One region of the Kitasatospora sp. NPDC001095 genome, then DNA from elsewhere that is predicted to be linked to it. Evidence: riboswitches for the same ligand, from Rfam matches in the RefSeq annotation. Region 1 holds a riboswitch; each other region holds the start of a gene.
What was found. A riboswitch is a leader RNA that binds a small molecule or an ion and turns the genes downstream of it on or off. The one in region 1 is predicted to bind cyclic di-AMP.
Positions count from the first base shown of each region.

Region 2: it holds a riboswitch for cyclic di-AMP, as region 1 does, so the genes downstream of both, ACWDBB_RS19220 (NlpC/P60 family protein) here and ACWDBB_RS29165 (M23 family metallopeptidase) in region 1, are expected to answer to the same signal.
Region 3: it holds a riboswitch for cyclic di-AMP, as region 1 does, so the genes downstream of both, ACWDBB_RS03860 (M23 family metallopeptidase) here and ACWDBB_RS29165 (M23 family metallopeptidase) in region 1, are expected to answer to the same signal.

Region 1 covers NZ_JBSFKQ010000048.1:21,128-23,380, reverse strand. Annotated here, with positions in the region: gene ACWDBB_RS29170 (MFS transporter) at 1-662, opposite strand, end outside; cyclic di-AMP (ydaO/yuaA leader) riboswitch at 1,016-1,153, shown strand; gene ACWDBB_RS29165 (M23 family metallopeptidase) at 1,156-2,130, shown strand.
Region 2 covers NZ_JBSFKQ010000021.1:37,418-39,670, reverse strand. Annotated here, with positions in the region: gene ACWDBB_RS19225 (NlpC/P60 family protein) at 1-871, shown strand, start outside; cyclic di-AMP (ydaO/yuaA leader) riboswitch at 1,210-1,363, shown strand; gene ACWDBB_RS19220 (NlpC/P60 family protein) at 1,374-2,253, shown strand, end outside.
Region 3 covers NZ_JBSFKQ010000002.1:419,579-421,831, forward strand. Annotated here, with positions in the region: gene ACWDBB_RS03850 (alpha/beta fold hydrolase) at 1-303, opposite strand, end outside; gene ACWDBB_RS03855 (YiaA/YiaB family inner membrane protein) at 379-669, opposite strand; cyclic di-AMP (ydaO/yuaA leader) riboswitch at 865-1,023, shown strand; gene ACWDBB_RS03860 (M23 family metallopeptidase) at 1,036-1,884, shown strand; gene ACWDBB_RS03865 (hypothetical protein) at 1,944-2,253, opposite strand, start outside.

The DNA.
Region 1 (2,253 bases):
GTGATCGCGCCGAGGGCGAGGGCGGCGAGCACGGCGCCGAGCACGTCGAAGCGGCCGGAGGCGTCCTTGTCCCGGCTCTCCGGCACCGACCGGGTGGCGACGGCGATCACGGCGGCGGCGAGCGGCAGGTTCAGCAGGAAGATCCAGCGCCAGCCGGGGCCGTCCACCAGCCAGCCGCCTAGGAACGGGCCGACCGCCGCCGACACCCCGCCCAGGCCGGACCAGAGGCCGACCGCCGCCGAGCGGTCGTCAGGGTGGAAGACGGCCTGGAGCATGGCGAGCGAGCCGGGGGTGAGCAGTGCCCCGCCGATGCCCTGGACGGCGCGGGCGGCGATCAGCACGTGGATGTTCGGTGCGGCGGCGCAGGCGGCGGAGGCGATGGCGAACCAGACCACGCCGATCAGGAAGACCTTGCGCCGTCCGTACCGGTCGCCCAGCGCGCCGCCGAGCAGGATCAGGCCCGCCAGGGTGAGCAGATAGGCGTTCAGGGTCCATTGCAGGGACGCGAGGGAGGCGCCGAGGTCGGCGCCGATCCGGGGCAGGGCGACGTTCACCACGGTGCCGTCGAGCATCGCCATGCTGGAGCCGAGCACCGTCGCCAGTAGTACCCAGCGGCCCTGCGCGGTGCTCAGGCGCAGGGTGCCGGCCTCTGAGGTGGCCACGGGCGAATCCTGCGCTGCCGGGGCGCACGTGACAAGGGTCACCGGTGGGTGTGTTGACGGTGGGCGGGGTGTGAGTGGGCGGCTGCGCAGCGTCGCGGATCTCGGCGCAGGGTCGTGGATCAGTGGCGGGGGGTGAATGGATTGTGTACGGAACGTGTGCTCCGGCCTGCGGAGGGTCACCGGGGAAGGGGGAATGGTTGCGCTTTCAAAGATCGACATTGCTTCACCCGAACGGATGGGTTTTAGTTCAGCGACCGCCCGGCCAGTCCGGACGGATCCGCCGGGTGGAACGCCGAGTCCTGCCGCTGCCCGGTGGTTCGAAACGAACTCTGTACGGCAGGAGCGGGGGACCCACAGGTAAGTCGCCGGACCGGAGTTCGCGCCTCAGGGCGCGGGCGTCCAGGACCGGCTAGGGGTGAAGCCGCGCATGCGGCCGGGCAACTCCAGCCCGAACCCGACAGCTCACCTCGCAGGCGTCGGAGAGGAAACTTCCATGCCTGCTCAGGCTCGTCGTATCGCCCTGCCCCGCGCCGCCCGCATCGGCATCGCCACCGCCGTCACCGGCGTCTCCTTCGCCCTCCCGCTCGTCACCGCGATGAGCGCCCAGGCCCACACCGCTCCGGCCGCCCCGGTCGCGCAGGCCGCCGCCTCCGCCCGCGCCGAGTCGGCCGCTGCTCCGGCCGCCCAGGCAGTGCAGGAGAGCTACCGCGTCGTCAGCGGTGACACCCTGTCCAAGATCGCCGAGGTCAAGAACGTCGAGGGCGGCTGGCACGCGCTGTACGAGCAGAACCGCTCGGTCGTCGGTGCCGACCCGAACCTGATCTTCGCGGGCCAGCGGCTCGCGCTGCCGGGCCACGCCGTCGCGCCGTCGGCCGACTCCGCTCCGGCGAAGGCCGCCGCCCCGGCCGAGTCGGTCGCTCCCGCGACCCAGGCCGCCAAGGCGCAGGACCGGGTCCAGGTGCGGACCGAGGCCGCCAAGCCGGCCACGCAGCTGCAGACCCAGCTGCAGGTCGCCACCCCGGCCCAGGCCGTGACCGCCACTCCGGTCGCCGCCGCCACCTCCGGCTTCGTCGCCCCGCTGGCCAACCCGAGGCTCGGCACCGCCTACGGTGTGGCCGGCTCGATGTGGGCCTCCGGCCACCACACCGGCCAGGACTTCGTCGCCTCCACCGGCACCCCGCTGCGCGCCATCGCCAACGGTGTCGTGGTCAAGGCCGGCAACGGCGGCGCCTACGGCAACGAGGTCGAGATCAAGCTCGCCGACGGCCACTACGCCGAGTACGCGCACCTCTCCTCGATCGGCGTGAGGATCGGTCAGGCCGTCACCGTCGGCCAGCAGATCGGCCTGTCCGGTGCCACTGGCAACGTGACCGGCCCGCACCTGCACTTCGAGGTCCGCAACGGCTCGGAGTACGGCTCGGACATCAACCCGGTCGCCTACCTGCGCGCGCACGGCGTCGCGCTCTGACCCACGGCTGAGCTCCGAGGGTTTCCGGAACCACCGTCGCTGCGGGGCGAAACGATCCTCCGGGATGGTCATGTCGGGTGACCGCTCGACCGGGTGATCGCCGCACGGCGGACATGGGCGCGG
Region 2 (2,253 bases), on a different contig from region 1:
GGAGCAGGCGGCGGAGAAGTACAACGGCGCCAAGGAGCGGGCCGACCAGCTGCGCAAGCAGGCCGACCAGCTGCAGGACCAGGTGGCCCGCAGCCAGGAGCAGATGACCCAGCTCCAGGGTGGCCTGGCCGAGGTGGCGGGGGATCAGTACCGCTCCGGCGGCATCGACCCGTCCGTCCAGCTGATGCTCTCCTCCGACCCGTCCGGCTACCTGGAGAAGGCCTCGACCGTCCAGCAGGCCAGCACCAGCCAGGCCGAGGCGCTCAAGGGGCTGCTGGAACAGCAGCGCCGGCTGGACCAGGAGAAGGCCGAGGCGGCCGCCGTGCTCGCCTCGCTGGACACCACCACCAAGGACCTCAATCAGGCCAAGGCGGACGTCAACACCAAGCTGAAGGCCGCCCAGGACCTGCTGAACTCGCTCGGCGCCGCCGACCGCGCCGCGCTGAAGGCCCAGCAGGCGCAGGACGACCGCGCCTCGCGCGGCAGCGAGCGAGTCGACCTCGGCAGCCTGCCGCCGGCCAGCGGCTACGCGGCCGTGGCGATGGCCAAGGCGATGAGCAAGCAGGGCTCGCCGTACGTGTGGGGCGCCACCGGCTCGACCACCTTCGACTGCTCGGGCCTGATGGTCTGGTCGTACGGGCAGGCGGGCGTCTCGCTGCCGCGCACCTCGCAGGAGCAGGGCCACTACGGCACCCGGGTGCCCTCGCTGGACCAGGCCCAGCCCGGCGACCTGGTGATCTACGGCTCCGACATGCACCACGTCGGGATGTACATCGGCAACGGCATGGTGGTCCACGCGCCGCACACCGGTGACGTGGTGAAGGTGATGAAGGCCGACGCGATGCCGATCAACACCATCCGCCGGGTCTGACGGTCCGACACGCCCGCCGGGCTCCCTCGAGGGCCTGTGAAAAGCGCCACCCTCCCTTGGGGGTGGCGTTCGGCTTTCCCGCCCTTTCGCGACCACATGCTGAGAACCGATCAGCCTTGTGTGTGCCAGTGGTCACCATCGGTCATTTTCACAAAAGAACTTGGGTAATCTTCTGCCTTTTTTCTGACAAGGATTTGAACGGATCACGGTTCAGTTACTAGGGTCATGCTCCGAACCACCGCACTGTCGATCGCCCAGCCAGGGTGGCGGCGGTGGTTACCGCCGAGTTCGCGAGGCAGCGGGGCAGGTCGAAGCGACTGCCCGACAGGGGAGCCCAGTGTTCGGGGGCGCTGCGGAGCGGAGCCGGGGAACCATGTTCCTCCGGGGTGAATCGGCGCCAGGTCGGCCGGTGGAACGGCCGTGAGGCGTCGTAGGGCATGCTTCCGGCCCGAACCCGTCAGCTCACCCGGTAGGCGGACGTAGGAAGAAGGAGTCCGCCTTCGTGGCGTCCCATCGTCGTCCCAAGCCCGCCGGTCGCGCCCGCGTCTCGATCCTGACGGGTGTCGCCGCGGCGGCCGTCGTCCTCTCCGCGCAGGGTGCCCACGCGGACCCGCAGCCGACCAAGGAACAGGTCAAGGGGCAGGTCGACCAGCTCAACGAGCAGGCCGAGGTCGCGACCGAGAACTACAACGCCGCCCAGGCCAAGCAGCAGGAGCTGGAGAAGCAGGTCTCCGGCCTGCAGGACCAGGTGGCCCGTCAGCAGGCCCAGGTCACCGAGCTCCAGGGCGGCCTCGCCGAGATCGCCGGCGAGCAGTACCGCAACGGGGGCATATCCCCGACCGTCCAGCTGATGTTCTCCTCCAGCCCGGACAACTTCCTCAGCCAGGCCGGCACGCTGAACCAGGCCGGCAGCACCCAGAAGGGGCAGCTGAAGGAGCTCCAGGAGCAGCAGCGCAAGCTCGACCAGGACCGCAACGAGGCCCAGGGCAAGCTCGCCGAGCTGGAGTCGACCACCCAGCAGCTGAAGGCCTCCAAGGACGAGGTCCAGGGCAAGCTGAAGGCGGCCCAGGACCTGCTCAACACCCTGACCGAGCAGGACCGCCAGGCGCTGCGCCAGGCCGAGGAGAAGGCCGCGGCCGACGCCAAGGCCAAGGCCGACGCCGCCCAGGCGCAGCAGCAGCAGGCCGACCGCGCCTCGCGCGACAACAGCCGCGGCAACCTGGCGACCGGCTCGACCGCCGCTCCGGTGAAGGTGGCCGCGGGCAGCTCGCGCGGTGCCGCCGCCCTCTCGTACGCCGCGTCCAAGGTCGGCAGCCCGTACGTCTGGGGCGCCACCGGCCCGGGCTCCTTCGACTGCTCCGGCCTGATGGTCTGGGCGTTCA
Region 3 (2,253 bases), on a different contig from region 1:
GGCGATGGCGGCCGGGCTGTAGTCGTCCCAGCTGATCGAGGATTCGCCGAAGCCCCGCAGGTCCATGGTGACGACGCGGTGGCCGGCGGCGACCAGCAGCGGGCGCAGGTGCCGGTACGCGGCCCGGCTGTCGAGCATGCCCGGGAGCAGGACGACGGGGGTGCCGTCGCCCTGCCGGGTGTCGTCGAAGGCGATCCGGCCGCCGGGAACGCTCAGGTACTGGGTGCTCGGAGTGATGGTGCCGTTCACGGGGTCCTCCTCGGGCCGCGGGTGCTGGGCATCGGCGGTACTGCCGATAGCCATAAAGCTAAGGCTAATAGCCTTAGCCGTCAAGCGGTCGGCGGGCCGGGGGGAAGGGGCGCGGTCGGACGGGTGCGGTCAGACCCCTTCCACCTTGAACGGGTCGTGCTCGCTGAGCAGCTTCTCCAGCCGGGCCTGGTCCACCCGGGTGACCATCTCGTTGGACTCCTGCCGGTCCCGGACCACCTTCGCCAGCGTGAACGCGGAGGTGACGGTGTAGAGGAGGCCGATCCCGAGGAAGGCCCGGGTCCACCCGCCGACCGGCAAGTAGGCGATCCCGGCGGCGAGGGCGATGCCCGACAGGGCGAAGGAGAGGACGGCCTGGATGTGGTACGCGGCCGTGGTGCGGGTCTGCATCGGTGCGCTCATGGCGTCAGGATGCGGCCGCCCGGCCGGGCCGCACATGAGTAGGGGTACTCAGATGGGGCCGTGCGTGAGGGGTCGTTCGTTGACGTCCGTTCACCTGGGATCGGGCGGCCCGAAACGGATGGCTTGGAATCAGAGCCTCCTAGGATTAACGTTTGATAACGCAGCGCGGTTGTCAACGCCGTACCCAGACGGCACCGTGCGCCGTCGCCTAATCCCGCCGACCCGCCCCCGGGCAGGTCAGGGAGCCGGGGAACCACGTTCCTTGGGGTGAATCGGCGGGGCTCCGGCCCGGCCGTAGGAGACCTTCCTGCTCCGAACCCGTCAGCTAACCCGGTAGGCGCGAAGGAAGGAAAGGAGCGCGCCTCCGTGGCGTCGACGCACACCCCGGCACACCCGGCCGGCCCCGCAGCCGGTACCCAGCTCCTCGACCACCCCGGCCCGGACGGCCCCGAGGCCTTCGGCCCGGAGGCGTTCGCCGCGGAGGCCGACACCAACCGCCACCGGATGCCGCGTCAGACCCGCGGGGCCTCCCCGCTGCTCGGCGTCACCGCCGTCGCCGCCACGCTGGGCGCCACCGGCTTCGCCTCGGCGACCCCGGCCGCCGCCCCCGCCGTCGAGGTCCCGGACGAGACCCCGGTCGCCCTCTCCGCCGACCCCGGCCTCGCGCTCGCCGCCCGCATCCAGCACCAGGCCGACAGCCAGCGCACCGCCGCCGAGGAGACCGCCCGGCTGCAGGCCGCCCAGGAGGCGGAAGCCAAGGCCGCCGCCAAGGAGGCCGAGGCCAAGCGCGCCGCAGAGGAGGCCGAGCGGGCCAAGGCCGCCGCCCTCACCCTCCCGGTGAACGACTACCGGCTCTCCGCCCACTACGGCCAGAGCGCCCGCTACTGGGCCAACCTGCACACCGGCCTGGACTTCGCCGCCGACACCGGCACCCCCGTCCACGCGCTCGGCCAGGGCACCATCACCTCGGCCGGCTGGGCCGGCTCGTACGGCTACCGGATCGTCGAGACCCTGCCCGACGGCACCGAGATCTGGTACTGCCACCTCTCCTCGATCACCAAGGGCTCCGGCAACGTCGCCACCGGCCAGCAGATCGGCAAGGTCGGCGCGACCGGCAACGTCACCGGCCCCCACCTGCACATGGAGGTCCGCCCCGGCGGCGGCGCCCCGGTCGACCCGGAGCCCTGGCTCCAGCAGCGCGGCCTCAACCCCTGACGCACGCCCACCGACGCACCCGCGGGAGGGCCCTGGACCGGGGCCTCCCGCGCCGCGCCTCACTCCTCGACGGGCAGCTGCGCCAGGTACGCGTCGATCTCCTCCGGGCCCGGCTCCGGCGCCAGCTCCGGGAACTCCGTCACCAGCAGCCGCGGCAGCCCCGGCACCGTCCAGGCGCCGAACAGGTCGAGCGCCGCGTCCACCGCCGCCTCCTCGAACCTCCCGAAGTCCCCGGCCAACTCGTCCGGCATCGGCCGGCCCAGCGCGGTCAGCCGCGCCAGGTTGCGGTAGCTGCGCCGCATCAGGCCCTGCTCCAGCAGCCGACGCGCGCCGTCCGTGGCCATGCCCACCGAGAGCACCCGGCCCGGG